2 regions of the Bariatricus sp. HCP28S3_D3 genome follow, and region 2 is predicted to be linked to the other one. Evidence: predicted binding sites of a transcription regulator. Region 2 holds the regulator's gene; the other holds the start of a gene.
The links. Region 2 encodes Rex, which represses fermentation and respiration genes when NADH is low (regulators of the CRP and FNR family bind a similar motif). Its sites were predicted from a motif close to ATTGTTAANTANTTAACAAT; they were not measured.
Positions count from the first base shown of each region.

Region 1: a site for Rex is predicted at 1,450-1,469, ahead of ACTNB3_RS05450 (iron-sulfur cluster assembly scaffold protein). Genes of this name have one in related genera too.

Region 1 is NZ_JBQHTK010000004.1:165,614-180,694, reverse strand. It holds gene ACTNB3_RS05455 (GGGtGRT protein) at 1-637, opposite strand, end outside; gene ACTNB3_RS05450 (iron-sulfur cluster assembly scaffold protein) at 713-1,405, opposite strand; gene ACTNB3_RS05445 (GNAT family N-acetyltransferase) at 1,516-2,946, opposite strand; gene ACTNB3_RS05440 (competence/damage-inducible protein A) at 2,965-4,227, opposite strand; gene pgsA (CDP-diacylglycerol--glycerol-3-phosphate 3-phosphatidyltransferase) at 4,229-4,771, opposite strand; gene rimO (30S ribosomal protein S12 methylthiotransferase RimO) at 4,768-6,108, opposite strand; gene rpoZ (DNA-directed RNA polymerase subunit omega) at 6,264-6,506, opposite strand; gene gmk (guanylate kinase) at 6,557-7,180, opposite strand; gene ACTNB3_RS05415 (YicC/YloC family endoribonuclease) at 7,254-8,132, opposite strand; gene ACTNB3_RS05410 (Rqc2 family fibronectin-binding protein) at 8,403-10,142, shown strand; gene ACTNB3_RS05405 (M23 family metallopeptidase) at 10,162-11,298, opposite strand; gene murI (glutamate racemase) at 11,356-12,147, opposite strand; gene ACTNB3_RS05395 (4Fe-4S binding protein) at 12,144-13,010, opposite strand; gene ACTNB3_RS05390 (transporter substrate-binding domain-containing protein) at 13,225-14,055, shown strand; gene ACTNB3_RS05385 (amino acid ABC transporter permease) at 14,165-14,851, shown strand; gene ACTNB3_RS05380 (amino acid ABC transporter ATP-binding protein) at 14,867-15,081, shown strand, end outside.
Region 2 is NZ_JBQHTK010000006.1:82,744-97,824, reverse strand. It holds gene alr (alanine racemase) at 1-497, opposite strand, end outside; gene ACTNB3_RS06850 (NAD(P)H-hydrate dehydratase) at 494-2,017, opposite strand; gene ACTNB3_RS06845 (redox-sensing transcriptional repressor Rex) at 2,115-2,765, opposite strand; gene ACTNB3_RS06840 (ABC-F family ATP-binding cassette domain-containing protein) at 2,909-4,834, shown strand; gene ACTNB3_RS06835 (NADP-dependent isocitrate dehydrogenase) at 4,878-6,074, opposite strand; gene ACTNB3_RS06830 (GntR family transcriptional regulator) at 6,100-6,738, opposite strand; gene ACTNB3_RS06825 (DUF1653 domain-containing protein) at 6,869-7,339, opposite strand; gene ilvA (threonine ammonia-lyase) at 7,356-8,570, opposite strand; gene ftsY (signal recognition particle-docking protein FtsY) at 8,564-9,511, opposite strand; gene smc (chromosome segregation protein SMC) at 9,528-13,088, opposite strand; gene rnc (ribonuclease III) at 13,099-13,791, opposite strand; gene acpP (acyl carrier protein) at 13,845-14,075, opposite strand; gene plsX (phosphate acyltransferase PlsX) at 14,096-15,081, opposite strand, start outside.

The DNA.
Region 1 (15,081 bases), on a different contig from region 2:
CAACACCTTCACGTACATCGTTTGCTCCGTAGCAGTTTACTTTAGAACGAAGTCCGTCAGAGTAAGCGATTCTCTGAACTTCTTTCAGTTCTCCTGTATAATAATCGTATTCTGTCTGAACGTATGTGAATCCGTTAATTCTGGAAATGATCTTTGCAGCGTCTTTTCCGAGACCGTTCAGGATAACACGAAGCGGTTTTTTACGAACTTTGTTTGCTTTTTCAGCGATACCGATTGCGCCTTCAGCTGCTGCGAATGATTCATGACCAGCAAGGAATGCGAAGCAGTCTGTATCTTCTTCCAGAAGCATCTTTCCAAGGTTACCGTGTCCAAGACCTACTTTTCTCTGGTCTGCTACAGAACCCGGGATACAGAAAGCCTGAAGGCCTTCACCGATTGCTGCTGCAGCTTCTGCTGCTGTGTCAACATTTTTCTTAATTGCGATTGCTGCACCTGTGATATATGCCCAGCATGCATTTTCAAAACAGATCGGCTGAATAGCCTTAACCTGATTATAAACATCAAGTCCGGCATCCTTTGTAATCTTTTCTGCTTCTTCCAAAGAAGCAATGCCATAGCTGTTTAATACTTCATTGATTTTATCAATTCTTCTTTCATATGATTCAAATAAAGCCATTTACTTGTCCTCCTGATTTATTTTAAGTTACCTGATATGTACAAGCGGCACCAATTCTTAAGGCGACACTAATGATTAAGCTTTACGTGGGTCGATGATCTTAACAGCGTCAGCTACACGACCATACTGTCCCTGAGCTTTCTCCCATGCTACGTTTGGTTCGTCTCCGCCTTTGATGAAATCTGTGAATTTGCCAAGGCTTACGAATTTGTAACCGATGATCTCATCATGCTCGTCCAGTGCGATACCTGTAACATATCCTTCTGCCATTTCAAGATAACGAGGACCTTTTGCAAGTGTTCCATACATTGTACCAACCTGAGAACGAAGTCCTTTACCAAGGTCTTCCAGACCTGCGCCGATCGGAAGTCCGTCTTCAGAGAATGCACTCTGAGTTCTTCCGTAAACGATCTGTAAGAATAACTCTCTCATTGCTGTATTGATAGCATCACATACAAGGTCTGTATTCAGTGCTTCCAGAATTGTCTTGCCCGGAAGAATTTCAGATGCCATAGCTGCGGAATGAGTCATTCCTGAACATCCGATCGTCTCAACCAATGCTTCCTGGATAATACCATCTTTAACATTCAAAGTCAGTTTGCATGCTCCCTGCTGCGGTGCACACCAGCCAATTCCGTGTGTCAGACCAGAAATATCCTTTACTTCTTTTGCTTTAACCCATTTCGCTTCTTCCGGAATCGGAGCCGGTCCGTGATTTGCACCCTGAGCTACCGGACACATCATTTCTACTTCATGTGAATAAATCATGTTAAAACTCCTTTCAAATGTAAATGATTTCTTCCTATAGTGTGTTTGACATATTTTTAACACCCCATATATGTCTTTATTTTCGCATAATTTTCGACATTCGTCAATCATTAGTTTGTACAAAGATTCCAAAAATCACTGTCTGTTTTGTAGGCTTTTATCTCCTCCATTGTAAATGGTGCGGTGATCCAGCCACGCTCTTCCTTCTGCTGTTCATCATCCCGATAATGATAGGTCATACCGATTTCAATACCGTCCTTGTCCACGAAGAAATTGTCATAATAACGGTTATCAAGGATCTCTCCGCTCAGGATTTTCCGATACTGTGACGTCTTCAGCGCATCTACTACGATCGAATTCGGTGCTTCTTCTTTCATCCGTTTCTTCCATTCTTTTATAAATTCCGTATCTACATTGATGATTTCACTCGTTTCATAGATTTTTCCGTCTGACAGGCGGATGTTTCTCGTTCTTAGATCCTGATATCTTGCATTTTTGTTTCCTGCATAATAATCATCCGAGAAGACTACGCTGATAAAATCTTCTCCCGCGTATGTCACACGATAAGTCACCTTACTTGCGAGGATCGGAGAGTCTTCTTTCATCACCGCCGCTTTCATATCATCGCTGGCCTTAAGATACAGCGCATTGACCGTACTCATCGCACAGTTTTTCAGTTCCTCATTAACCTTCGCAATCTGTTCTCCTTCCAGCCCCTGGATCTGCGGATACTTCACATCGAACTGGGATGTGATGCTTCCCTCACTTTTCGAGGATTCATAAGAATAAGACTCCTCCGTAATCGTGTAGGGCAGGTTCTCCGCCTGGTAACATTCGATTCCATCAATTCCTTCCCCGGTCTCTTTTTTCGTCTCTTTCTCCGTTTGATCCGTTTGACCCCCATCGCTTAGGAATGGATTTTTCATTCCTCCGCCATCCATAATTCCATCCTGAACCATCGTAAATACTCTATACGCTGTCGTTCCGACACCTATTCCCAGAAGTACCACAAGAGCCAGGATAGCCAGCATCAGGAATTTTCCTCTGCGTTTTGCTTTTTTCTGAAGCCGGATTTCTTCCGCACTCATCGCTCTTTCCATCGGAACGTAACGGACTTGGTTTTTCACCTGCTCCGGAGCCACTTCATGGAATCCAAGCCGCCTGTAAAATCCTTCGGCCTGAGGCGCCGCATGAACCGTCATCTTCGTTATTCCAAATGCCACAATACAGAACTGCTGCAGGGCAACAAAGAGCAGCCTTCCGATTCCCCGTCTCTGCCAGTTCTTCCCGACAAACAGAAGCGCAATGTGCCCGTCAGTCTGCACAGCACCGACTCCGCAGAGCTCCTGTCCTTCCATTGCTCCGAACACAATCAGTTGTCCGCTCTGCACCTTCGGCATAAAATTCTCATATTTAATAAATTTCTGAAATTCTTCTACACCTTCCCTCGAATACGTCGGTGCAATATCAGCAGCAAACACATCCCATACCAGATGCAGTCCTTCCAGTATTTCCTCATTTTCCAGTCTTTTAATTATCATACGCTTTACCTCTTTATGTTATTTCTGCTGCTGTCCTGCCGCCAGCAATTCCTCCCTCAAAAGTGTAAGCGCCCGCACAACCGCATAATCCCGATTTTTCTCCCGGTTTCCGGTGAAATGACATTCCCGGGTCGTCACGCGTCCGTTCACCGCACATCCGATATAGACCAGTCCGACCGGCTTTTCCTTGGTCCCGCCGCCCGGTCCCGCGATTCCGGTCACACTCAGAGCCGCATCAGCCTCTGCTGCCTTTGCCGCACCTCGCGCCATTTCTTCGGCTGTCTGTGCACTTACCGCGCCGAATTCTTCCAGTGTCTCATGCTTCACACCCAGAATCTTTTCCTTGGATGCATTTGCATAAGTAATATACCCTTCATTGAACACCTCAGAAGCTCCGGCCGCATTCAGAAGCCGTCCGGCCAGCTTGCCCCCGGTACAGGATTCTGCGGTCGAAAGTGTCATGCCCTTTTCTTTCAAAAGTGCCACAAGATTCTCTTCCAGTGTCTCCTGCTCATTGATCGTATACACCGCATCGCCGAAGCGTCGATACATTTCCTCGATCATCGGCTTCATGAGCTCTTCTGCCTCTTCCTCGGATTTCGCCTTCGCAGTCACCCGGAAATGAACTTCTCCCGTCTTTGCATAAGGTGCCAGCGTCGGATTCGTCTGTGCGTCCATGAGATCCGCCACCATCGTTTCGGCCCGGCTCTCTCCGATACCACATATTTTCACCATATGAGAATAAATTCCTTCCGGCTGCAGTTTATTCAGGTACGAAGCAATGTCCTGTTCGAACATGGGTTTCATCTCATTCGGTGGTCCCGGAATCAGAATCGCTGTCTTTCCCTTTTCCGGATCTTCAATGATCAGTCCAGGAGCGGTGCCGTTATGGTTATCGATCACGATCGCGCCTTCCGGAACCAACGCCTGTTTCCAGTTGTTCTCCGTAATCCGGCTGCTCCCTATCCGACCGAAATACGCTTCGATCCGCTCTTTAGAATGCTCATCCAGATACAGTTCTCTTCCGAATACACGTGCAGTCACTTCTTTCGTCAAATCATCCTTCGTAGGTCCAAGTCCCCCTGTCAGGATCACGATATCCGAGCGGTCAAGTGCCTGACGTATCGCGTCCTCCATACGCTCCTCATTATCGCCCACCACCGTCTGATGATATAAAGAACAACCTAGCAGAGCGCATTTCTCTGCTAGGTAAGCCGCATTCGTATTTACAATATTTCCAAGTAAAATTTCAGTTCCTACGGAAATCAGTTCCACAACCATGTTACATGCCTCCCTGTGTCAATACCTGCTTGTTCTTCGCTATATAATCCACCAGTGATACAACGGTCAGAATCAGTGCCACCCAGACAAGCACATTGCCGATCATTTCGAACACGCCTCCCAGATCCATAATCAACACGATGACCATCGCCATCTGGGACACCGTTTTAAATTTGCCCCAGTAACTCGCCGCAATGACGATTCCGTTGTCGGAAGCCACCAGCCGGAACCCGCTGATGATAAATTCTCTTGCAATAATAACCAGAACGACGATCACGTTCAACTTGTCCATGGAAACCAGACAGATCATCGCGGTACACACCAGAAGCTTATCTGCAAGCGGATCCATAAACTTTCCGAAATTCGTCACCAGATTGTATTTTCTCGCGATCTTTCCATCCAGCATATCTGTCAGGCTGGCCGCACAGAAAATGGCAAGTGCGATCCATTTATCTGCCGCGCCTGTGATGTCAAACAGCAAAAATGCCACAAAAAACGGAATCATAACCACACGAAGTACAGTCAGTTTATTTGGTAAATTCATAATAATTCTCCTATCAAATCATAATCCATAGCCCCGGTCACTTTCACTTTCGCGAAATCCCCGGAAACCAGTTCCTCATCTGTATTTACAAAGATCAGTCCGTCCACGTTCGGCGCATCGCGGTAGGTTCTTCCCACATACGCGTTCTCATCGGCTACCTTTCCCTCAATCATGACGAGCATTTCTTCTCCGATCAGATCTTCATTCCGATCGAACACGATGTCCTGCTGAAGCTCCATCAGTTCAGCCTGACGATCCTGCTTGATTTCTTCTGAAATCTGATCCGGCATCTCGGCTGCCGGCGTATCCTCCTCCGGTGAGTAAGTAAAGACACCCAGGCGTTCGAATTCCATCTGATCCACAAAATCCATCAGCTCTTCATGCTGTTCGTCCGTCTCTCCCGGGAATCCCGTAATCAACGTTGTCCGAAGAGTGATGTCCGGAATCTCTTCCCGAAGTTTTCCGATAATGGAAATGAGCTGTTCCTTCGATGTTTTTCTTCCCATCCGCTTCAGGATTGCATCGCTTGCATGCTGGATCGGAAGATCCAGATAATGGCAGATCTTGGGTTCTTCCTTGATTACCTGGATCAGCTCATCCGTGATTTCCTCCGGATAACAGTAGAGAATGCGAATCCACCGAAGTCCCTGAATCTTACAGAGCGCTTTCAAAAGACGCGGGAGCGACTTCTCTCCGTAAATGTCTTTGCCGTAAAGGGTGGTCTCCTGGGCTACCAGAATCAGTTCTTTAACCCCCTGATCGGCAAGCTCTTTTGCCTCATCGATCAGTTCCTCCATCGGTACACTGCGGAAATTTCCGCGGATCTTCGGAATGATACAGTACGTGCAATGCTTATCGCACCCTTCCGCGATCTTCAGATAGGCAAAATGTCCGCCGGTCGTAACCAACCTTCCCTTTTGCGTCTCGGGAAGATAATCCACATCCTTCATGATCATTCTGGCATCCGCCCGTTCCATCGGGCTGTCACTGAACAGTCCGTCGATCACTTCCGCGATCTCATCGTAGGATGTGGTTCCGAGCACCGCATCCACTTCCGGGATTTCCTCCAGGATCTCCTCTTTATAACGTTGTGCCAGACAGCCTGTCACGATCAGTTTCTTAAGGACAGCCGTCTCTTTAAGCTGAGCCATTTCCAGAATAGTCTGAATACTCTCTTCCTTGGCATCGTGAATAAAACAGCAGGTATTAACGATCACAATATCCGCCTGCGTCTCATCATCGATCATCTGATGCCCCTTCTTTGCCAGAAGTCCCAGCATCACTTCCGTATCCACCAGATTCTTATCGCAGCCCAGTGAAACAAATAAAATGTTCATGGCATGTTCTCCTCGTATCAATAATTTTCAAGCCGCCAAAGGCAGCTCCTGTCGCCTTATTCTCTTCCCAAATAAAGCTCAGCAAGGCAGACACAGTCGCCTGCTTCTGCCTTGGGATTCAAGTACGCCCCGGCGTACTTGCTGCATCGTTCTTTTTACTCTTCCGTATCCTCTGCAATGATCTTCAGCTTTGCGTTGTTCAGCTCATCGATTGCAATGGAAAGCGGCTTCTCGCCCGGCTTCGTGTCAACAAGAGGCATCTCACCGTCGATCAGCTGTCTTGCACGCTTTGCAGTGGCAAGCACGATGGAATAACGGCTGTTAACGATCTTGGTTGCTCCCTCTTCCACATCCTGGTTTACTACTTTCATCAAATCGCTATAAGATGGATGTAACATAAATTCTGCTCCTTTCAGTCTCTCTTCGTATCTTATCTGCATCCCGAACTTTATAATTCTTCCAGTTCTTTTCTGATCCTGCTGATAAATTCTTCATTCCGGCATACGCGATCATGTTCCGCACGGATGATCCGGTGCATTTCCTTCACGCAGGTGTCAAGGTCATCATTGATGACCAGGTAATCGTACTGATCCATGCCTTCCGACTCCTCCACCGCACGCTTCATCCGGCTTTCGATCACTTCCATGGTCTCCGTACCTCTTCCAACCAGACGCTCTTTCAATTCCCTGGCTCCCGGCGGTGTGACGAACAGAAGCAGGGTGTCCGGATACTTTTCCTTAACCTTCAGTGCTCCCTGGATCTCGATCTCAAGGATCACATCTTTCCCTTCTTCAAGCTGCTGCATCACATATTCTTTCGGCGTACCATAGTAGTTGTTAACATATTTAGCATACTCGATCAACTCATCCTGTGCAATCATTTTTTCAAATTCCTCAACGGACTTGAAAAAATATTCTCTTCCGTCTTCTTCTCCCGGACGGGGACTTCTGGTAGTTGCCGAAACAGAAAGTGCATAATCATCATAATCTTCCAGCAGTCTCTTCATCAGCGTTCCTTTTCCGGCACCGGAAAAGCCGGAAACTACAATAAGTATTCCCTTTTTTTTACTCATAATCAGCTCTCCTGCCATTTTCTATATAAGCAAATATTTATTTTACCATAAAACCGAAGATTTTTCAAAGCTTTTATTCAATATTCTGAATCTGTTCCCGAACCTTCTCAATCTCAGTCTTCAGATCAATGGCATGATTGGAAACTTCCAGGTCATTTGCCTTGGAAAGTATGGTATTTGCCTCCCGGTTCATCTCCTGGGCAATGAAATCCAGCTTGCGTCCGATTCCATCTGCAGATTCCAGCGTTTCTTTCATATGCTTGATATGGCTCTTCAGGCGGACTACTTCTTCATCCGTACAGATTTTATCCGCAAAGATCACGACCTCTGCCGCGATTCTCCCCTCATCCATCTGTGTATCTGCGAGAAGCTCCTTCACCTTCGTCTCCAGCTTCTCACGGTATTCCGCCACGATCTGCGGCGAACGTTCTTCGATGCATGCCACCGTCTCCAGCATACCGTCCAGTTTTGCGATGATATCCTTCTTCAGATTCTCGCCCTCTGCCGTTCTCGTCTCAACAAACTGTCTGCAGGCTCCCTCCAGCGCCTTGGAAAGTCCGTTCCAGAGCTCCTCTTCATCCACGACCTGTTCTTCCATTGTGAGCACTTCCGGACATCTGGAAAGTGTAGATACACGGATGTCATTGTCCAGATGAAAATCCTCTTCCATCTTTTTGAAATAGTCCATATATTCACTTGCCAGCTTCTGATTATATTTTAAAGTAACTTGAGCCTCTGACATATCTTCATATGTAATAAACAGATCCACCTTGCCGCGCTGGATATATTTCTTCAATAAGTTGCGGATCGATGTCTCGAAGAAGTTCAGCTTTTTCGGCATCCGGATTCCCACGTCCAGATAACGATGATTGACTCCTTTCATTTCTACCGTAAACTTGCGTTCTGCCTCGGATACCTCACAGCGTCCGAAACCTGTCATACTCTTTATCATCTGATTTTCCCTCTTCTTACCGGCCGCTCTGCGACCAAATTTTGCTACGTTATATTATAGCCCTTTCCCCTTTGGCATGTCAACCTTTCTAAGTCAGTTCAGCCGCTCATCCGAGTTTCTTTATAACTATGCAGAACCGTTCCCCGTACATTTGCAAATCACGCGGGAGCATGGTATGATGGTACAAGGGTCATAATCCGGGCGGTTCATTTTCCACCCGCACCGGTCTTTACCTTATGATCCTTTAAAACTTCAAAACGAGGTGTAACTATGGCTTTTGACGGCATTACAATCGCAAATATAGTAAAAGAACTGAATCAAACCATTTTAGACGGAAGAATCTATAAAATCGCCCAGCCGGAAACCGACGAGCTTCTGCTCACAATCAAGACTCCGAAAGGACAGAAAAGGCTCTGCATTTCCGCAAGCGCCTCCCTTCCTCTGATCTATCTGACGGAAGAAAATAAACCAAGTCCCATGACGGCACCGAATTTCTGTATGCTGCTCAGAAAATATGTAGGAAACGGAAGGATCGTGTCGATCAGTCAGCCGAAGCTGGAACGGATCATCCATTTCGATATTGAGCATCTGGATGAGATGGGTGACCTTTGCAGGAAGACGCTGATCGTAGAAATCATGGGCAAACACAGCAACATCATTTTCTGTAATGACAAGGGCATGATCCTGGACAGTATCAAGCATGTCTCCGCCCAGATGAGTTCTGTGCGTGAAGTCCTTCCCGGAAGAGACTATTTTATCCCTGACACGATGAGCAAGCTGGATCCGCTGGATGTAACGGAATCGGTGTTCCGTGACGGACTTATTTCCAAACCGATGCCTCTCGCAAAGGCGATCTATAACAGTTTTACCGGCGTCAGCCCGGTCGCTGCCGAGGAGATCTGCCATCTTGCGGGTGTTGACTCTGCGCTCCCACCACGGGAACTCTCCGAGGATGTGCTGGCACATCTGTACCGTCAGTTCACCTATTTCTTCGAGCAGGTGGCAAACGGAGATTTCTCCCCTCAGATTTATTATGAAGGAGATGACCCGGTGGAATTTTCATCCATCCCGCTTACTCATCTGGAAAATTACCGTGTCCGGACCTTCGACTCTATTTCCGAGGTGATACGGACCTATTATGCTTCCCGCGACACGATCACCCGGATCCGCCAGAAATCGTCGGATCTAAGGCGCGTGGTCCAGACGGCTCTGGAACGGAACCGGAAGAAATACGTTCTGCAGCAGCGCCAGTTACGGGACACACAGAACCGGGACAAATTCAAAGTTTACGGGGAACTGATCCATACCTACGGCTACAATTTGAAGGAAGGCGCTAAGAAGCTGGAAGCGCTCAACTATTACACCAATGAAATGGTTACGATTCCGCTGGATCCGCAGAAAACTCCACAGGAAAATGCAGCCCGCTATTTTGAGAAATACAACAAGCAGAAGAGGACCTATGAAGCACTGACCGGTCTGATTCAGGAGACTCACGACGAGATCACCTATCTGGAATCCATCGTAAATGCACTGGAAATGGCACGCGGGGAGGACGACCTGACGCAGCTCAAGGAAGAGCTGGTCTCTACCGGATACATCCGGCGCAAATTTACCAAAAAGAAAGTCAAGATCACCAGTAAGCCACTCCACTATATTTCTTCGGACGGCTATCACATGTATGTCGGGAAGAATAATCTCCAGAACGATGAACTGACTTTCCACTTTGCCACAGGGAACGACTGGTGGTTCCACGCCAAAGGAGCGCCCGGCTCCCACGTTATCGTAAAGACCGGCGGAGACGAAATGCCGGACCGCACTTTCGAGGAGGCGGCCCGCCTGGCTGCCCATTACTCCAAGAATGCGAAATCCGAAAAGGTGGAGATCGACTATGTGGAGAAAAAACATGTCAAAAAACCAAATGGAAGTAAACCGGGATTCGTGGTGTATTATACCAACTATTCCATGATGATTGATTCGGATATTTCCGGAATTCAAGAGGTGCAGGGATAACCCCTGCACCTCTTAATATTTATTCACTATGTGTCTTCTGATTCTCCTTCAGATACGCTTCTGCAGCCGGATCAACGAAAGCATATTTTCTCGTCCATTCTTTTGTCGCGTCATTTCTGACCGCTTCCGAGCGGTTCATGGAGAGGAACCGCACAAGTTCATATCCGCTGACCCAGATCTCATGATTTCCTTCTCTCTGTGATTCGTCAAAAATAAGCTGCAGCCCAAAATGAAGATGATATTCATCAATATTGTTGACATTTTCTTCCGAGCTGTATCCGGTGCGGCCGAGATAGCCGATCACATCCCCCGCCTGCACCACATCTCCTTCTTTCAGCCCTTCGGCATACGGACGGTTCTGCCTTAGATGTGCGTAATAGTAATATCTCTTTTTATCAAAACTGTCGATTCCGATCCTCCAGCCGCCATACTGGTTCCATCCGAGCGCTGAAATCACGCCGGATTCTACTGCTATAACCGGTGTCCCCACCTGTCCCATCATATCATGTCCCAGATGATTTCTGCGGTATCCGTAGCTTCTGGAAACTCCGAAATCGTCATAATCCGAATATGGAAATCCTTTCGCGATCGGGTTAAATGCCTTGAGCCCATAAAAACTTTTCATACTCCCATCGGACTGTTCCAGACGGTACTCTCCCACCATCCCGTCCAGAACCGCCCCATAAGCTTCACGGTAATATGCAAAGTACTCCATCGTGTCTTCCAGTTCTTTCACCGATAACTCACCCATCTGCAGCTTTTCAGCCGTTTCGGCAAGATCCGAGCTTCGGTAGCGGGAGAAATCTCCCCCGTATTTTGCTCCCAGGTATGCAAGAAGATCGACCCAGTTCAGGTGAACATCGCCGTCATATGTATCCAAATCATATTGATATGCCTGCTTCATTGCCTCTGATGTCACATGAAATTCCACCCACTTGATGTAATCCTTTTCATCCCCGTTTTCTTCTGCATTTTCTTCGGGTTCCTCTTCAAGAAGATAGGCCGTAAAGGTATCCTGTACCAGACTTTCTGCTGCATGACCGGTGTTTCCTCCTACGTTTACGGTTTGCTCACTCCAATATGCGGTTCCAAGAATACAGGCTGCTACTGCGGTTGTTATCACAAATCCTTTCGGCGAAATTTTCTGTTTTCCCATGCATGATCTCCTGCTGCGCCTTCATCACATTCTATGCGGATCGACCAGGGGAAATGTCTATACTATGTCGTACATCTCATCCAGGCGTTTCATGCAGCGTTCCACCAATTCTATCTGCGCGTCGTCTGCCGGTACTCCCGAAAAAAAGTATTGTACAGAAGCCGAGTTTTCTTCCTTTTGATCGGTCAGATCCCCCGGCAGAACGCGAAGAAGCTGCCGGAGCGTCCCTTCATTACCGTCCACGAAATGAATCTCTTCCGGGAAAACATTTCGAAAGTTCTGTTTAAAATAATTAAAATGGGTACAGCCCAGTACGACTGCCGCATAATCTTCCAGGTCGAATTCGGAAAGTTCTTCGCATAGATATGCTTCGATCCCTCCGGATGTAAAATCACCTTTTTCCGCGAATCGCACCAATTTCGGAAGCGGGAGCAGATCTACATCATGCTCCTTATCCACCCGCTCAAGGAGATTATGAAGCTTATCCGAGGCAATCGTAATCGGTGTTGCCGCCACAAGGATCCGTTTCCCGGTGTCACAATACTGCTCCACTGCTTTCTTGACCGCCGGTTCCATCCCCACGATTGGCACCGGAAAGCCGGCGCGAAATTCCTTCGTGGCAACACTCGTAGCTGTATTGCAGGCGATCACGACCGCATCTACCCCCTGATCGATCAGGAAATTCAGATTATGTTCGTCAAATTCCCGAATCTGCTGCACCGTCTTTTCTCCGTATGGCACATGCTCGGTGTCCGCATAATAGACAAAACTCACGTTCGGCATCATTTTCATCGCGCGGTGAAGAACGGATAATCCGCCGATTCCCGAATCAAAAATTCCAATTTTCATATGTATAACCTCGAATCCACCGTTTTCTTTTCCGGTATCCTGCTCTCGCAGGGTACACCGGTCTGGCATTTTCCGCAGCCAAGGCGCGGGGCAAAATCTCTCTTCGTCTGCATCAGTTTCTGATGACACAGCGGATGCTTCTTTCCTTCTTCGAAGGAGATCGCCTGCACCGGACAGCGCCTGATACATGCACCGCAGAAAATGCAGTAATCATAAAGTCCGGAATACTTCCGCACATCCGGCTCCGCCTCCATCACCGTAACCAGACTGCCGAAGCGCCCTGCCATTCCTTTTTCTGTAATGATCCCTTTGGAAAGCCCGAACGTTCCCAGACCACACACATAAGCCGCATGTCGTTCCGACCATCTGCTTCCGTAGGTCTTCTCATTGATATTCTCGTATCCGGTAATTCCCTGGCCTCCCATAACACTTTGGAACCGCTCGTCCTGCGCCGGTACAAGAGTTGGCACATTCTGTTCGTTCATCCATGCAGCCAGCTCACGCATTGTATCAGCCAGAAAGGCCTGCCCTTCGATCCTTCCATGAAGCCATTCAGCTGAGGGCTCTCCTTCCGTCTCCCGGTTGCTTCTTCGCACTTCTTCTGTAAACGGGAAAAAAACAGAAACCACTGTATTGGCTTCCGGCATCCATTCTTTTGGACTGAGATGCCACGGTCCGATCACACCCTCTTTTTTATACTCATCAAACAGAGGATCCTCTGCACTTCCGATTCCCACCAACGGCTCATCAAAAAAGTGAACCCCTACAAGCTCTGGCCTGATAGCAAAATCTGCCGAAATCACATTGCCCGGATGATCCTTCATGCGGTTCCCCAGCCAGTTTTCTATCCTTTCCTTCGTCATATTCTGCCTCCATTTCCTCAATGTAATTTCTATTCCCATTATAATGTTGAAACCTATGGATTTCAACCCTGCCTTTTAAGCAAACACGACTCGATCTGCCGAATTGGCTCACTTTCTTTACTTTTATTCGTTTTTCGCTTGACTTTACTTTAGTAAATTGATAATATTGTGAAGTAAATCGCATTACATATTTAATATAAGGAGAGAATTAAGCATGAAAAAGTTAATTTCAATGGGCCTTACTCTTGCCATGATTCTTTCGCTTGCAGCTTGCGGCGGTTCCGGATCGAAGACAGAGGAAAATAAGGAAACAAAGACAGAAAATACTTCCAGTGAACAGACCGATATGGAATATGTGAAAGAAAAAGGAACTCTGGTTGTTGGTATCACCGATTTCGAGCCGATGGACTATAAAGATGAGAACGATGAATGGATCGGTTTCGATGCTGATATGGCAAAAGCTTTTGCAGAAAGCCTGGGTGTTGATGTTGAATTCGTCGAGATCGACTGGGATAACAAGATCATGGAGCTTGACGGAAAGACGATCGATTGTGTATGGAACGGTATGACTCTTACAGATGAAGTAACAAGTTCTATGGAATGTTCCAACGCTTACTGCAACAATGCACAGGTTGTCATTGTTCCAGCTGACAAGAAAGACCAGTATCAGGATGCAGACAGTATTTCCGGACTTACGTTCGCAGTAGAATCAGGAAGTGCCGGCGAAGCCGCAATCAGCGACCTTGGAATCAATTACACATCCGTAAAATCTCAGGCTGACGCACTGATGGAAGTTGCTGCAGGAACATCAGATGCTGCCGTGATCGACTCTCTGATGGCAGCTGCCATGGTCGGTGAGGGAACCGGATATGAGAACCTGGCCTACACATTCGGACTGAACAGCGAAGAATACGGCGTTGGATTCCGTAAGGGTTCTGACCTTGCCAAGGCTCTGAACGATTTCTTCTCATCCAGCTATGCGGATGGCAGCATGATGGAATGTGCTGAGAAATACGGTGTTCAGGCAGCACTTATTGAACAGTAATGATTTTCCGGATAGAGAGCGGTTCCTCCGCTCTCTATTCATTTACATTCCACTTACGTATCATAATGCGTAAAATACAATCTATTTTTGGAGAAAGCAGGGTATCCCTATGAATCAGATTATGGAACAGATGCCGATTGTCATCAACGCTTTGAATGTCGGCTTTTTACAAACATTAAAACTTTTCTTTGTGACACTGATCGGCGCATTTCCGCTCGGACTTATCATCGCCTTCGGTTCCATGTCACGTTTTAAACCACTTAGCTATTTGACCAAGCTTTTCGTCTGGATTATCCGTGGTACTCCTCTGATGATCCAGCTTCTCATTATCTTTTACTTTCCGGGGCTGGTCCTTCACAATCCTATCTGGGGCGGCGGTGAAGGAGGACGTTTCCTGGCAGCTTCCGTTGCGTTCATTATCAACTATGCATGCTATTTTTCAGAAATCTACCGCGGCGGGATCCAGGGTGTTCCGGTAGGTCAGGAAGAAGCCGGACTGGTACTTGGTATGACAAAAAGTCAGATTTTCTTCAAAGTAACGCTTCTCCAGATGATCAAACGTATCGTTCCTCCGATGTCCAATGAGATCATCACCCTTGTCAAAGATACTTCTCTTGCCCGCATTATCGCACTGCAGGAGATCATCTGGGCCGGTCAGGCGTTCATGAAAGGATCCCACGGTATTTCCGGTCAGATCTGGCCGCTGTTCTTTACAGCTGTTTATTACCTTATATTCAACGGTATTGTAACGGTACTGTTGGGCCGCTTAGAGAAAAAGCTGGATTATTTCAGATAAAGGAGAAAGAAAACAATGGCAATCTTAGAAGTAGAACACATTGGTAAAACGTTTAATCATACAGAAGTTCTGAAGGATATCAGTTTCTCTCTCGAAAAAGGGAAAGTCGTATCCATCATCGGTTCTTCCGGAAGCGGTAAGACGACTCTTTTGCGCTGTCTCAATTTTCTGGAAAAACCGGATGAAGGCGTCATCCGCGTAAATGGTGAAACGCTTTTTGATTCCGCAGA
Region 2 (15,081 bases):
GTAAACATTCCTTCCAGCTCTACACATGGAAGATGACTGATCTTTTCGATTGCGTTCACGCTTACGTCATCCGGCGCAAATCCGAGTCTGGACATTCCGGTATCAATCTTAATATGAAAGATTGCATTCATTCCCAGTTCTTCTGCTTTTGCCGATGCCAGAGCTGCCAGTTCACCGTCATAGACCGTCATACGGATCTGATGCCGAATCATCGCTTCCATCTGATCCGGGAAAATGCATCCGAGGCAAAGAATCGGTTTTCCAATCCCAGCTTTTCGAAGCAGGATCCCTTCTTCCAATGTTGCCACAGCATATCCCCATACGTACTCCACATCTTCTAACATTTCTGCAATCGGTACGGCACCATGTCCGTATCCGTCCGTTTTCACGACAACGATCATCCGCGCATCGTTTTTAATATTACGATACATCATTTGCATGTTATACATTACTGCATCGAGATCGATCACTGCACGCAGTCTGTTATATGTCTTCATTTCAAGTTTTCCTCCAAAGTTTTTAGTGTTCTGCCAAGCCCCCGGATGAGATCTTCAGCAAGCACACTGTAGGATCCACATTCTTCTCTTGCCGTATCTCCGGCAAGGCCGTGCAGATATACTCCCAACACAGCCGCGTCAAAAGTCGGGAGGTTCTGAGCCATCAGGCCGGCAATCGTTCCTGCCAGCACGTCACCGGAACCGGCCTTCGCCATTGCTGCATTTCCGGATGAATTCAGAAACGTCGGATGTCCGCAAGCTGCGACGAGTGTTCTGCTATCTTTCATGGCACAAACGACCTGCATTTTTTCAACAAACTCACGTAGAAGAGCGTTCCTATGATTCTTTAGTTCTGCAACAGGATATCCTGTCAATCTTGACATTTCTTTCATATGAGGTGTCAGCACATACTGTTCTTTCTGGCGCGCCCATTTTCTTCGCTCTTCTTCGGTAAATTCCGCAAGAAGATTGAGACCGTCCGCATCAATCACACACGGCTTCCGGTTCATTTCCAGCGTCATTTTAAAAAGTCTCCGCGAATACTCTGAAATTCCAAGTCCGCATCCGATGCAGACCATATCTGCCCATTGAAGCAGATCTGGAAGTTCCCGGAAACAATCTAAGGCCATCTCATCATAAGTCGTGATAATAGCTTCCGGCAGAAGCTGCTGAAGAATCTGTCTGTTGGATTCTTCCGTGTATATCCGTACAAGGCCTGCGCCTACCATGTACGCCGCATGGGCACTTAAGTACGCTGCCCCCGACATTCCCCTACTTCCGGCAATAAGAAGAACCCTTCCATAGCTTCCTTTATTGGAATCCGGCTTTCTCTCCGGCATCCTGGAAATCACATCCTGTTTTTCCAGCATAAAATAAAGATCGTCCCGGTTTTCAAAGCCCGGATCCGTAATGCCGATATCCTTTACCAGTACTTTCCCCGCATACTCGGAACCCGGAAAGAAAACCTGACCTGCCTTAGCGTATGCAAACGTGACTGTCAAATCAGCCCGGAACGCACATCCCAGTACTTCCCCGGTGTCAGCGGAAATTCCGGACGGAGTATCAATCGCAACTTTGTATCCCTGATACCGGTTCATTTGTTCAATCACATTCTGGTAATGTCCTTCGATATTTCGGCAAAGCCCGATTCCAAATACGGCATCTATAATAACACTATATTCCTTCTCCGGTAAAGTGTTTCCTACAGACACGCCCAGATTTTCCAGAATATGCATCTGCTGCTTCGTTTCTTCACTCCTGGATTCCAATTTTCCGGCAAAACACACATCGACCCTTTTTCCTTCTTCGGCAAGCAGTCTTGCCACCGCGAATCCGTCTCCACCGTTGTTGCCGGAGCCGCATACCACCAGTGCATAGGACAGATCAATCTGCTCTTCTTTCATTGCAGCCATACACTGAAGCGCCGCACGTTCCATCAATACCAGCGAAGGAATCCCGATCTCATGGATCATTCTTCCGTCCGCCGCTTTCATCTGTTCAGCCGTCAATATATATTTCATATTCTCACCTTCCAATACGCAATAAAGAGCCCCGCAGCCGGAACTCTTCTCTCATTACGCCGATTCAGGCAAAATGTGTGTAACACATTCTGTCGAATTATGAATTATCTGTATGTTCCATATTATAACGTGTTATATTGTATGAAAGTCTCATCAGACTCTCCGATAAATGCACGTTCTCAACAATAATATTATCCGGAAGATTCAAATCTGTATGTGCAAAATTCCAGATCGCCCGCACACCATTATCAACCAGAACATTCGCAACATCTATGGCTCTTGTCTTCGGAATCGCAAGTACTCCGATTTCAATATCATTCTTCTGAATAAAATCACTCAGTTCATCCATCATCCGGATCTCCACACCGCGGATCGTAATTCCCACAAGTCGTGGATTCACGTCAAATAATCCTTTTAATACAAAACCTCTTTTTTCAAATGCTGCATAATTAGCCAGTGCCTGTCCAAGATTACCGGCACCGATAATGACCATGTTATGTTGGTTGTCCAGTCCCAGAATTTTCCCTATTTCCGTATATAAGTATTTTACATTATACCCGTATCCCTGTTGTCCAAATCCACCAAAATTATTAAGGTCCTGACGAATCTGGGATGCAGTTACTTTCATTCTCTTGCTCAAATCGTTGGAGGATATTCGTTCCACACCGTGTTCCAGCAATTCGCCAAGATAACGATAGTATCTCGGAAGTCTTCTGATTACTGCCTGAGATATTTCTCTTTCTTCCACCTGACATCCACCTTCCATTCTTATTCTAAATTTCATTATATAAAAATGACATAAAAAAGTCAAACTTAATAGTTGTTTTTTATTGTATTTCCGATATAATGAGGTAGACAGTACCTATTTCTACAGTATAAGGAGGTTTGAAAATGATACTGGCATGCCACAATTTAACGAAATCCTTTGGGGAGCAGGTTATTGTGAATAAAGGCTCCTTTCATATAGAAGACCGTGAGAAAGCGGCGCTGGTCGGTCTGAACGGCGCCGGGAAATCCACAATTTTGAAAATGATCGTCGGTGAATTGAATAGTGATGACGGTGATGTAATTCTTACCAAAGGAAAAACAATGGGCTATCTTGCCCAGCACCAGGACCTGATGAGCGGGAATACCATTTACGAAGAAGTCCGCACCGCCAAATCTGAGATTATCGAAATGGAACGTCAGATTCGTGCACTGGAACTGGAAATCAGTACGCTGACCGGTGACGCACTTCAGATGAAACTTGACACTTATCATAGACTTACCGCTGCATTTGAACGTGCTGACGGCTATTCTTATAAAAGCGAACTGGTCGGTGTTCTTAAAGGCCTTGGGTTTACTGAGGATGAATTTCAGAAACCGGTGGACGCCCTTTCCGGCGGCCAGAAGACACGTGTTTCCCTCGGCAAACTTCTGCTGACGAAACCGGATATTTTACTGCTGGATGAGCCTACCAATCACTTGGATATGAATTCAATCGCATGGCTTGAGAACTACCTGCTGAATTACTCCGGTGCAGTGCTCATCGTCTCCCACGACCGTTATTTTTTGAATCGTGTCGTAACGAAAGTGCTGGAGATTGAAAACGGTACACTGATGACATATATGGGAAATTATTCAGATTATGCCCAGAAGAAACAGCAGCTCAGAGACGCAAGGCTGAAAGAATATCTGAATCAGCAACGGGAAATCAAGCATCAGGAGGCAGTCATCGAAAAGCTTCGTTCCTTCAACCGGGAGAAATCAATCCGACGTGCGGAAAGCCGGGAAAAGCTGTTAAACAAAATCACACCTGTTGAAAAACCGGTTGAGCTGAATACCGATATTCATTTAAGCCTGGAGCCTTCCTGTGTTAGCGGGAACGACGTGCTTCGCGTTGAAGGCCTTGGAAAATCATTTGCTCCCCAGGTCCTTTTTCAGGATGTCAGCTTCGAGATTAAGCGAGGTGAACATGTAGCCATCGTAGGCGATAACGGAACAGGGAAAACGACACTGCTTAAGATTTTGAACAATGTGATCGCGGCGGATTCGGGAAGCTTTACACTGGGAACCAATGTACATATCGGTTACTACGATCAGGAACATCACGTACTTCACATGGAAAAAACGATCTTTGAAGAGATCTCCGATGATTATCCGACACTTACGAATACACAGATCCGGAATGTTCTAGCTGCATTTTTATTCACAGGCGATGATGTATTTAAGATGATCGGTGATTTGAGCGGCGGAGAACGCGGACGAGTATCTCTTGCAAAGCTGATGCTCTCCGAGGCGAACTTCCTGATTTTGGACGAGCCTACGAACCACCTGGACATCGCTTCGAAAGAAATTTTGGAAAATGCATTGAATGAGTACACCGGAACCGTACTTTATGTGTCCCATGACCGTTATTTCATCAACCAGACAGCCACGCGTATTCTTGACCTGGTGAACCATACTTTTGTAAATTATATTGGAAACTACGATTACTATCTCGAAAAGAAAGAGGAACTCACGACGGCATACGCCGGTGGCAATATTTCAGACAAGCAATCTACGAATGAAGGCACTTCTTCAATGTCCCAGTCCAAAATGAGCTGGCAGGAACAGAAAGAAGAACAAGCAAGAATCCGGAAGCGTCAGAACGAACTGAAAAAGACGGAAGAACGCATTACCCGGCTGGAAGAACGAAACCAGGAGATCGATACGCTTCTTATGCAGGAAGAAATCTATACCAATTCCGTCCGGTGTCAGGAACTGGCAAAGGAAAAGGCTGCAAATGAAGAAGAGCTGGAAGAGCTCTATGAAAAATGGGAAGAGCTGGCTGAATAACTGTTAAAAACGCGCCTTATCGGCGCGTTTTTCCTGTTTTTATTTACAATCTCTCAGCGATCGCTTTGATAAAATCTTCGCTGTTCAATACAGTCGGATTTGGAAGCGTCGTGATCAGTGCAAGATCTTTAGTCATATTTCCGCTTTCAATTGTATCGATCGTTGCCTTTTCCAGCTTATCGGCAAAATCCATCAGCTCCTGATTTCCATCCATCTCACCACGTTTTCTGAGTGCCCCCGTCCATGCAAAGATCGTTGCCACGGAGTTAGTAGATGTTTCTTCTCCTTTCAGGTGCTTGTAATAGTGCCGCTGTACCGTTCCGTGTGCTGCCTCATATTCATAGTATCCTTCCGGAGATACCAGCACGGAAGTCATCATGGCCAGTGATCCGAATGCGGAAGAAACCATGTCACTCATCACATCACCGTCATAGTTCTTACATGCCCAGATATAACCGCCTTCAGACTTCATCACACGTGCTACGGCATCGTCGATCAGCGTATAGAAATACTCGATTCCGGCTTCTTCAAACTTCTCTTTGTAATCTGCATCAAAAATCTCCTGAAAAATATCTTTAAAGGTATGGTCGTATTTCTTGGAAATCGTATCTTTCGTTGCAAACCAGAGATCCTGTTTCGTATCCAGTGCATAGTTAAAACAGCTTCTTGCAAAACTCTCGATTGACTGATCAATATTATGCATGCCCTGAACAATTCCGGATCCGGTAAAATTATGAACCAGCTCTCTCGTCTCGGTTCCGTCCTCTGCGGTATAAACCAGTTCTACCTTTCCGGCACCCGGGATCTTCATTTCAGAACCTTTGTAAACATCCCCGTAAGCATGTCTTGCAATCGTGATCGGCTTTTTCCAGTTCTTTACACAAGGTTCAATTCCTTTTACAACGATGGGTGCACGGAATACAGTACCGTCAAGGATCGCACGAATGGTTCCATTCGGGCTCTTCCACATTTCTTTCAGATTATACTCTTTCACACGGGCTGCGTTCGGAGTGATCGTTGCACATTTTACTGCAACCTTATATTTCTTCGTTGCGATTGCAGAATCCACAGTAACCTGATCGTTTGTCTCGTCTCTGTGTTTCAGGCCCAGATCATAATATTCTGTCTTCAAATCAATATACGGAAGAAGAAGATGCTCCTTGATCATCTTCCACAGGATCCTTGTCATCTCATCTCCGTCCATCTCAACAATTGGTGTCGTCATCTGAATCTTGCTCATGCTTACTCTTCCTTTCTTTTGCCTGTTATTCCTGCTCAATATGAAGATTCTCCATAACATTCAGGATATGAATATGTGCCAGTTCTTCTGCACGGTCCGCATCTCCGGTCCGTAGTGCATTCAGGATCTCCCGGTGTTCTTCCAGAGATTTTTTTGCCCTGTCTTCTTTCTTCACGGATCGTTTTCTTGCCACCTGAACATATTTATGAAAATCAGAAAGAATATGTCTGAGTATCCGGCTCTGACTTGCGTCATAAAGAACCTCATGAAACTTTCCGTCAAGTTCTGCAAGCTGTTCGGCATTTCCACGATCCAAGTGGTATTCTGTAAGAAGCAGGACTTCTTCCATTTCCTGAATCTGCTCCTCTGAAATGTGCTCAGCCGCCCAACGTGCACATAGGCCTTCAAGCATGGAACGCGTCATATAGATATCATGCACGTCCTTCTCCGTAATGCCCGTCACATAGGCCCCTTTGTTCGGAATAATGTGAACCAGCCCCTCCAGCTCCAGCTGACGGAGTGCTTCCCGAACCGGCGTCCTGCTGACTCCAAGTTCCTTACCCAGTGTTGCTTCTCGTAATTCTTCATTTTCCTTAAATTTGCCTTTCAGAATGTCCTCGCGGATCTCCTGAAAAACCTGTCCCCTCAGTGAATATTTATCCATGATTCTGCTCCTGAAAACTATATTTTTTGTTGGGGTCAATATAAAATCTGACCCAAGTAAACCTGGCTCATTTTTGTATCATTGTATACAACGATACATTTATTGTCAATAGGCTAGATTATTTTTTCTGCTACATCCGTTTTTCATACTTCATCAATGTCTTGATGTATTTTACCAACTGCTGGTATCGCATTTCCATCGTCTGTGCATTTTCTGTAAAATCCATACTCTGCGCAGCGGCGGAAAGGAATTCATCTGTGAGTTCTGTTTTATATTTTTGAAGGAACCGCAGTTTTTCTTCGTTGCTGCTCAGATCAAGAAATCGCATGATCAGACTCTGTTCCTCCTCATCCGCCACTGCGGTCTCTTCCTCCAGTTCAAACCGATATTCCTGATCTGCATCCGGGAATTTTCTCTTATCGACCTGCTCCAGAAACATTTCCAAAGGTCGTGCAAATACCGGATGTTCTCCGTAAAGTCCTTCATAGACGACAAGCTCTTCTGCACGCTCTGTATGCTTTGCAATTGCAAGTACGCGATAACGATTCCCTTTAAAATGTCTGTAACACTCACCGACTTTCGGCATTCTGCCTTGTTTCATGATTCTCATCCCTTATCTAATAGAGTTTGGCACTGATTGTTTTAGGACGGAATCCTTCTCGCTCCAATGCCTGAATAATTCTGTTTTTGTGTTCCGTTCCAAATGCTTCCATGGTGACTCTGAGTTCAACGGCAGCATTTCGATTAATGCTGACAAACTGATTATGCTCCAGTTTAATTACATTTCCCTGTTCATCAGCAATTGTCTTTGCGACGCGCACAAGTTCACCCGGTTTATCCGGAAGAAGTACGGATACAGAGAAAATACGGTCTCTCTGAATCAATCCATGCTGTACGATGGATGACATGGTAATGACATCCATATTACCGCCGCTTAAGATACAAACAACCTTTTTGCCTGTCAGATCCATCTGTTTTAAAGCAGCCACAGAAAGAAGTCCTGAGTTTTCGACAACCATTTTGTGATTCTCGACCATATCAAGGAATGCACCGACCAGTTCATCATCTTCTACTGTAAGGATATCGTCTACATTTTCCATAACATACTGAAGCGTCTTTTCACCAACTGTTTTTACAGCGGTACCATCTGCGATCGTATTTGCGCTCGGAAGAGTCACAACATGGCCTGCCGCTACGGCCGCTTTCATACTGGCTGCTGCTGCCGGTTCCACACCGATCACTTTGATCTTAGGATTCAGCATTTTCGCAAGTGTAGAAATACCCGTGATCAGTCCGCCTCCGCCGATCGGCACAAAGATATAATCGACCGTCGGAAGTTCCTGCACGATTTCCATCGCGATCGTTCCCTGTCCTGTTGCAACATCAAGATCATCAAACGGATGAACAAATGTATAGCCGTGCTCCTCCGCCAGCTCATAAGCCTTTGCACAGGCATCATCATAGACATCTCCGTGAAGTACCACTTCCGCTCCGTAACTCTTGGTACGATTGACTTTGATGAGTGGGGTAACGGTCGGCATAACGATGGTAGCCTTACATCCAAAGGCTTTTGCGGCATATGCGACACCCTGTGCGTGGTTTCCTGCGGATGCAGCGATCAGTCCTCTGGCGCGTTCTTCCTCTGACAAGGTACTGATCTTATAATAAGCGCCTCTGAGCTTATAGGCACCTGTATACTGCATGTTTTCCGGTTTCAGATATACTTTAGCTCCGGTCTGTGCGCTTAAATGCTCACTGTAAACCAGTTTGGTAGGTTTGGTGACCCGTTTTACAATCTCGCTTGCTTCTTCAAATTTCTCTAACGTTAACATGTCTCTTCTCCTTCTTCTGTCGTAAATAAAGCGTTTACAAACTGATCTGAATCAAATTTCTGCAGATCATCAATGGATTCTCCCACTCCGATATATTTAACAGGTATTCCGAGTTCTGCCTGAATCGCAACGGCAATTCCTCCTTTTGCGGTACCGTCCATCTTCGTCAGAATGATACCGGTAATGTCTGCAACTTCACTGAATTCTCTGGCCTGTGCAAGTGCATTCTGACCGGTCGTTCCATCCAGCACGACCAGAGTCTCGCGGTACGCTTCCGGATATTCTCTCTCCAGCACACGATTGATCTTCTTCAGCTCTTCCATCAGATTCTTTTTATTATGAAGTCTTCCCGCCGTATCACACAGCAGTACGTCGGCCTTTCTCGCTTTAGCAGCCTGGACCGCATCATAAACGATGGCTGCCGGATCCGCTCCTTCCTGCCCGCCGATCAGATCGGCCCCGGAACGGTTTGCCCATTCTCTTAGCTGTTCACCGGCTGCCGCACGGAATGTATCTGCTGCCGCAAGGACAACTTTTTTGTTCTGGTCTCTCAGTTTTCCCGCTAGCTTTCCAATGGTTGTCGTCTTGCCAACCCCATTTACTCCAATCACCAGAACTACCGATGTTCTTTCTTCAAATTCATAAGCCGTCTCTCCTACATACATCTGTTCTTTGATGCTGTCGATCAGAAGCTGCTTACATGCGATCGGCTCTTTGATGTGCTGCTCTTTAACTTTTTTGCGCAGATCCTCAAGAATCGCATAAGTGGCCTTTACTCCCAGATCTCCCATGATCAGAATTTCTTCCAGCTCTTCATAAAAATCTTCGTCAATATTGGTAAATCCGTGGAAAATACTGTCAATGCCCGATACAATATTGTTTCTGGTCTTAGTAAGCCCGGACACAAGTCGTTTAAAAAATCCCATTTTCTCTTCAGCCATATAATGCCTCCCATTCCTACTGATCCAGTTCATTTTCCAGAAGATCGACAGACACAAGCGTAGACACGCCTTTCTCCTGCATGGTAATACCGTAGAGGCGGTCTGCCGCCGTCATGGTACCTCTACGATGCGTGATCACAATGAACTGTGTATATTTTGTAAGTTTATGTAAATACTGTGCAAATCTGGTTACATTGGAATCATCCAGTGCTGCTTCGATCTCATCCAGCAGACAGAAGGGCGATGGTTTCAGATTCTGGATCGCAAAAAGCAGCGCAATCGCGGTCAACGCCTTCTCTCCACCGGAAAGCTGCATCATATTCTGCAGTTTCTTGCCCGGTGGCTGTGCGATGATCCGGATGCCCGCTTCCAGAACATCTGCATCCTCCATCAGCTCCAGTGTACCCTTTCCTCCACCAAATAGTTCTTTGAAAACCTGATTGAATTCCTGCGCGATACGCCCGAACTGCTCGGTGAACTGTTTTCTCATCGCTTCATCCAGTTCCTCGATAATCTTCGTAAGTGTTGTCTCCGCTTCGACCAGATCGTCATGCTGACCTTTCAGGAACTCATATCGTTCCGCAAGATTTTTAAAATCCTCTATTGCATTGACATTGACCGAACCGAGTGCTTTAATTTCTGCCTTCAATTCCTGGATCCGCTTCTTCATCATAGACAGATCTGTCAGATTTTCATCTCGTATCTCAAGAGCCCTGTTGTAAGTAAGTTCATACTCTTCCCACATATAATTGATCTGTTTTTCAGATGCTTCCTCATAGCCGGTTTTCCGGCTGTCCAGACGGAAAACTTCCTTGTCCAGTTCTGCCATATGTTTCGACAATTCGTCCCTTTTTCCAAGGAAAGCCTTGTTCTTCTGATTCAGTTTCTCGCGTTTTTCACGCGATTCTTCAATCTGGGTTTTCAATTCCGTAAAGAGTTCTCCTGAATCATCGATGGTCTTTCGAATTTCTGCGATCTGCTTTTCTTTCTCTTCAATTTCACCGGAGTTCTCGCCCTTGCTTGCATCTAAGGATGCCAGTTCTTCCTCAAATTTCACAATTTCTTCACTGATACGATTCAGATTCTCCTCAATGAATGCATTCTTCTGATCCAGGGCTGCATAAGTCAGATGGATATTTTCATTTTTTTGTACGGCAGTGCTTTCTTCCGCTCGCTCTTTTTCCAACTGCATCTGCAGTTCATCGACTTTTGTTGAAAGCTCTTTTTCCAATTGCTCACTGGTTTCCAGTTCTACCTGAATAGATTCCTGGTTTTCTTCGATTTCATGCACGCGGTGTTCCAGTTCTTCCCGCTCTTTATGCATGCCTTCTGTATTTTCTCTGGTGTACTTCTGTTTCGCATCCACCTGATCCAGATTCATTTTTGCAGTATTCTGTTCGACATAATCCTTCTGCAGGTTTTGTTGTATTTCTTCTACTTTCGCATAAAGCTCCGCACGCTTCGAACGGGCAGCATCGACTTCCGCCTGTGCTTCCTTCATCTCGTTCTCAAGGAGCAGTACTGTTTTCTCAAACTCTTCGATTTCGCGCCTTCTGCTGAGCAGATTGCTGCTGTTCTTAAATGCCCCTCCACTCATAGCACCGCCCGGGTTCATAAGATCTCCTTCCAGAGTTACAATTCGCAAAGTCTGATGGTATTTCCTTGCAAGTGCAATTCCAGTATCAATATGGTCCACCACAAGCGTTCGCCCCAGAAGATGAGCTGCAAGTTTTTCAAACTTCGGCTCCACGCTGACCAGTGTGTCTGCTGTTCCGATCACACCTTTTTCTTTTAATACTTCCGGTTTCCCGATTCCCTGTCCGGGCCGGATAGCAGTCAGTGGGAGAAAGGTTGCACGTCCGAATTTATTTTTCTTCAGATAACCGATCATCTCTTTAGCAGTTTCTTCATCCGAAGTTACAATGTTCTGGATACTTCCGCCAAGAGCCGTCTCGACAGCGATTTCATATTTTTTATCTACTTTGATGATATCTGCAACAACTCCGACGAGCCCCGGAACACTGCTTTTTTTCTCCATAACTTTCCGGATGCTGTTTCCGTATCCATCATAGCGTTCGGTAATATTTTTCAGAGACTCAAGTCTGGACTGTTCCCTGTGAAATGCAGTCTGCCCAATCCGGAGTTTTTCATTCTTATCCGCAATTTCCTTCTGCATTCTCTCAATATCAGCTTCATAAGCTTTCACTTTATTCACAGAATCTACGATTTTTTGGGAAATGCGTCTCAGTTCATCCTCATAGATCTTACGCTCGTCACGATGCCGCTGGGCATCACTCTCAGCTTCTACCAGTCGTTTATAAAGCTGCGCTCTCTGCACCTTGATCTGTTCCAGCATCGTATCATAATGCTGGAGTTTCGCTTTCGTAGAAGCTCGGCCGTTCAGTACTTCCATGATTTCATTCTGATGGTGTTCAATCTTCGCGGTGATCTGTGCAATCTGGGACTGAACTGAAACAAGTACAGTCTTAGCCTGTTCCTGCCTTGCCTCTTCCGAAGACAGCTTCTCTGCGATTTCTTTATGTTCTTTTTCCAGTGTCTTTTTCTGTTTTATACGTTCTTCCAGTTCGAGATCAATCGTTCTGGCCCGCTTCTCATAATGTTCATCATTCATGCGGGCACTCTTGATCTGCTCCTTAAGGAGCTCGATCTGGCCTTCCAGCTGCTGCTTCAAGAGTGTCGTCTCATTCAACTGACTCTTTGCCTTCTCAATAGACGCATCGATCTCATCTACCTGATTCTCAATGAGCTCGTATTCGTTCTTCATATCCTCATACTGCTGATTTGCCTCATCAAGCTCATTCTTTGCAATTGTAAGCTTCTGGTCCACATCTTTCATCTGCTCTTTCAGACGCATCGTTTCCATAAGAAACATATTGATGTCGTACCGCTTCAGTTCTTCTTTCTTCTTCAAGTAAATCTTCGCTGTCTCTGCCTGTTTCTGCAAAGGCCCGAACTGTTTCTCCAGCTCTCCGAGAATATCATTGACACGAACCAGATTCTGCTGCTCTTCTTCCAGCTTTTTCAGAGACATATTTTTCCGTCGTTTAAACTTTACGATACCAGCCGCTTCATCAAAGAGTTCTCTTCGTTCTTCCGGTTTACCGTTCAGAATCTTATCAATCTGTCCCTGCCCGATGATCGAATATCCTTCTTTACCGATACCCGTATCGTAGAACATCTCATTAATATCCTTAAGACGGCAGGCGCTTCCATTGATCAGATACTCGCTTTCCCCTGAACGATACAGTTTTCTCGTAACCTTGACCTCTTCAAAGTCCACCGGCAGTTTATGATCCGAATTATCCAGTGTAATGGCAACCGACGCATAGCTGAGCGGTTTCCTGTTCTCTGTCCCCGAAAAAATAACGTCCTGCATACTTCCTCCGCGAAGCTGCTTAACTCTTTGTTCTCCAAGAACCCACCGAACGGCATCCGATACATTGCTCTTTCCGCTCCCGTTTGGACCCACGATTCCAGTAATACCGTTATGAAACTCAAATACAATCTTATTCGCAAACGATTTGAATCCCTGTATCTCTATACTTTTTAAATACATGCTTCACCTGCTAAGCCTTTCTGTTTTTCAGTTTCAAAATCGCCTGATAAGCAGCCTCCTGTTCCGCAGCCTTCTTGGTGCGGCCGATTCCCTGTCCGTAAGTCGTATCCCCGATCCGGACCTCCACCTGGAAGGATTTATTGTGATCCGGTCCCACTTCACCGACAAGCTCGTAACAGATTCCCTTCTCTGAATTTCCCTGGACAAGTTCCTGCAAGATAGTCTTGCTATCATAAAAGAGTCTTTTTCCTTCCAGATCATTTAACACATGGTTCAAAATGAACTCTTTTGCATTAGCAAAACCACCATCCAGATATATAGCGCCGATCAAGGCCTCCAGCGCATCCGAAGTGATTGAATCCCTCTTCCTTCCCCCGGTTGCATCTTCTCCCTTTCCCAACAGAAGGAAATCTCCCAGATCCAGATCACGCGCACAGAAAGCAAGCGCCTTTTCACATACCATACTGGCACGAAGCTTCGTCAGCTCCCCTTCCGGCATCTTTGGATTCTCGAAAAATAAATATTCACTTGAGACCAGTTCCAGTACTGCATCCCCCAGGAATTCCAGCCTTTCATTGCAGTCTGTCTTTTTCAGGCGTTTTTCGTTCACATAAGAGCTGTGCGTCATCGCATGTTTCAGAAGACCTTCATCCGAAAAACTGTAACTGATTTTTTTCTCCAATTCTTTTAAATTTCTGCTCATATTATCCTCTTCTAAAAGAAAAAGCCCTGTTACGGGCTTTTCCTTTATTATGCCTAATTAATTGCGTTCTTAATCTGCTCAACTGCGTCACCGACAGTTGCAATCTTCTCCGCATCTTCGTTATCAATTTCAATATCAAAAGTATCTTCAATTCCCATAATAATCTGGAAAATATCCAAGGAATCTGCTCCCAGATCGTCCACAAATGTTGTGTCCGGAGTAATTGTATCCGGGTTGCATCCTAATACATCGGCGATAATTTCTTTTAATTTCTCAAATTCCATAACTGTTGCCCTTTCTTTCCTTACATATTAACCGGTTCTTCACCAGCCTGAATACATTCTTTGATTTTTTCATTGATACGCTGTTCCTTAAATGTCACGCACTGTAAAATAGAATTGCAGACTTCTTTAGAAGTGGAACTTCCATGCGTCTTCACAACCAGTCCGTTAAGACCAAGCAGCGGAGCGCCTCCATATTCACTGGCATCAAAATCCTTCATCGTGGATTTCAGCGCCGGCTTCACCAGAAGTGCGCCAATTTTGCTGCGGAGGCTCGTCATCATTCCTTTCTTCATCTTACTGATCAGAACAGAACCGACTCCTTCGTACAGTTTCAGAATAACATTGCCGACGAACGCTTCACAGACGATCACATCGGCCTGACCATGCGGAATCTCTCTCGCTTCAATACTTCCCGTGAAATTGATATCCCTGCATTCTTTCAAAAGCGGAAATGTCTCCTTCACCAACGCATTCCCTTTTTCTTCTTCCGCACCGATATTCACGATTCCAACCTTTGGATTCTTGACACCCATCACGTGTTTCATGTAAATGGAACCCATTTTTGCGAACTGTACCAGATGCGATGGTCTTGCATCCACATTCGCTCCACAGTCGATCAGAAGAGCAAATCCCTTCTCCGTTGGAATCAGCGGTGCAAGGGGCGGCCTTTCGACTCCCTTGATGCGTCCTACCAGAAGCTGCCCTCCGGCCAGCACTGCTCCGGAGCTTCCTGCCGAAACAAACGCGTCTGCTTTCTTCTCCTTCACAAGTTTCAGCCCGACCACTATGGATGAGTCTTTCTTCCTTCGGATCGCCATGACCGGCGGTTCCGCGGTCTCAATCACCTCTGTCGTGTTCACAATGGTGATCTGTTCTTTGTTGTAAGTATATCCGGCAAGTTCGTCTGCTATGACTTCTTCTTTTCCTGTCAGAATTACCTGAATATCGTCGCGCTTCTGCACAGCTTCGACTGCACCTTTTATGATCTCCTTCGGTGCGTTATCTC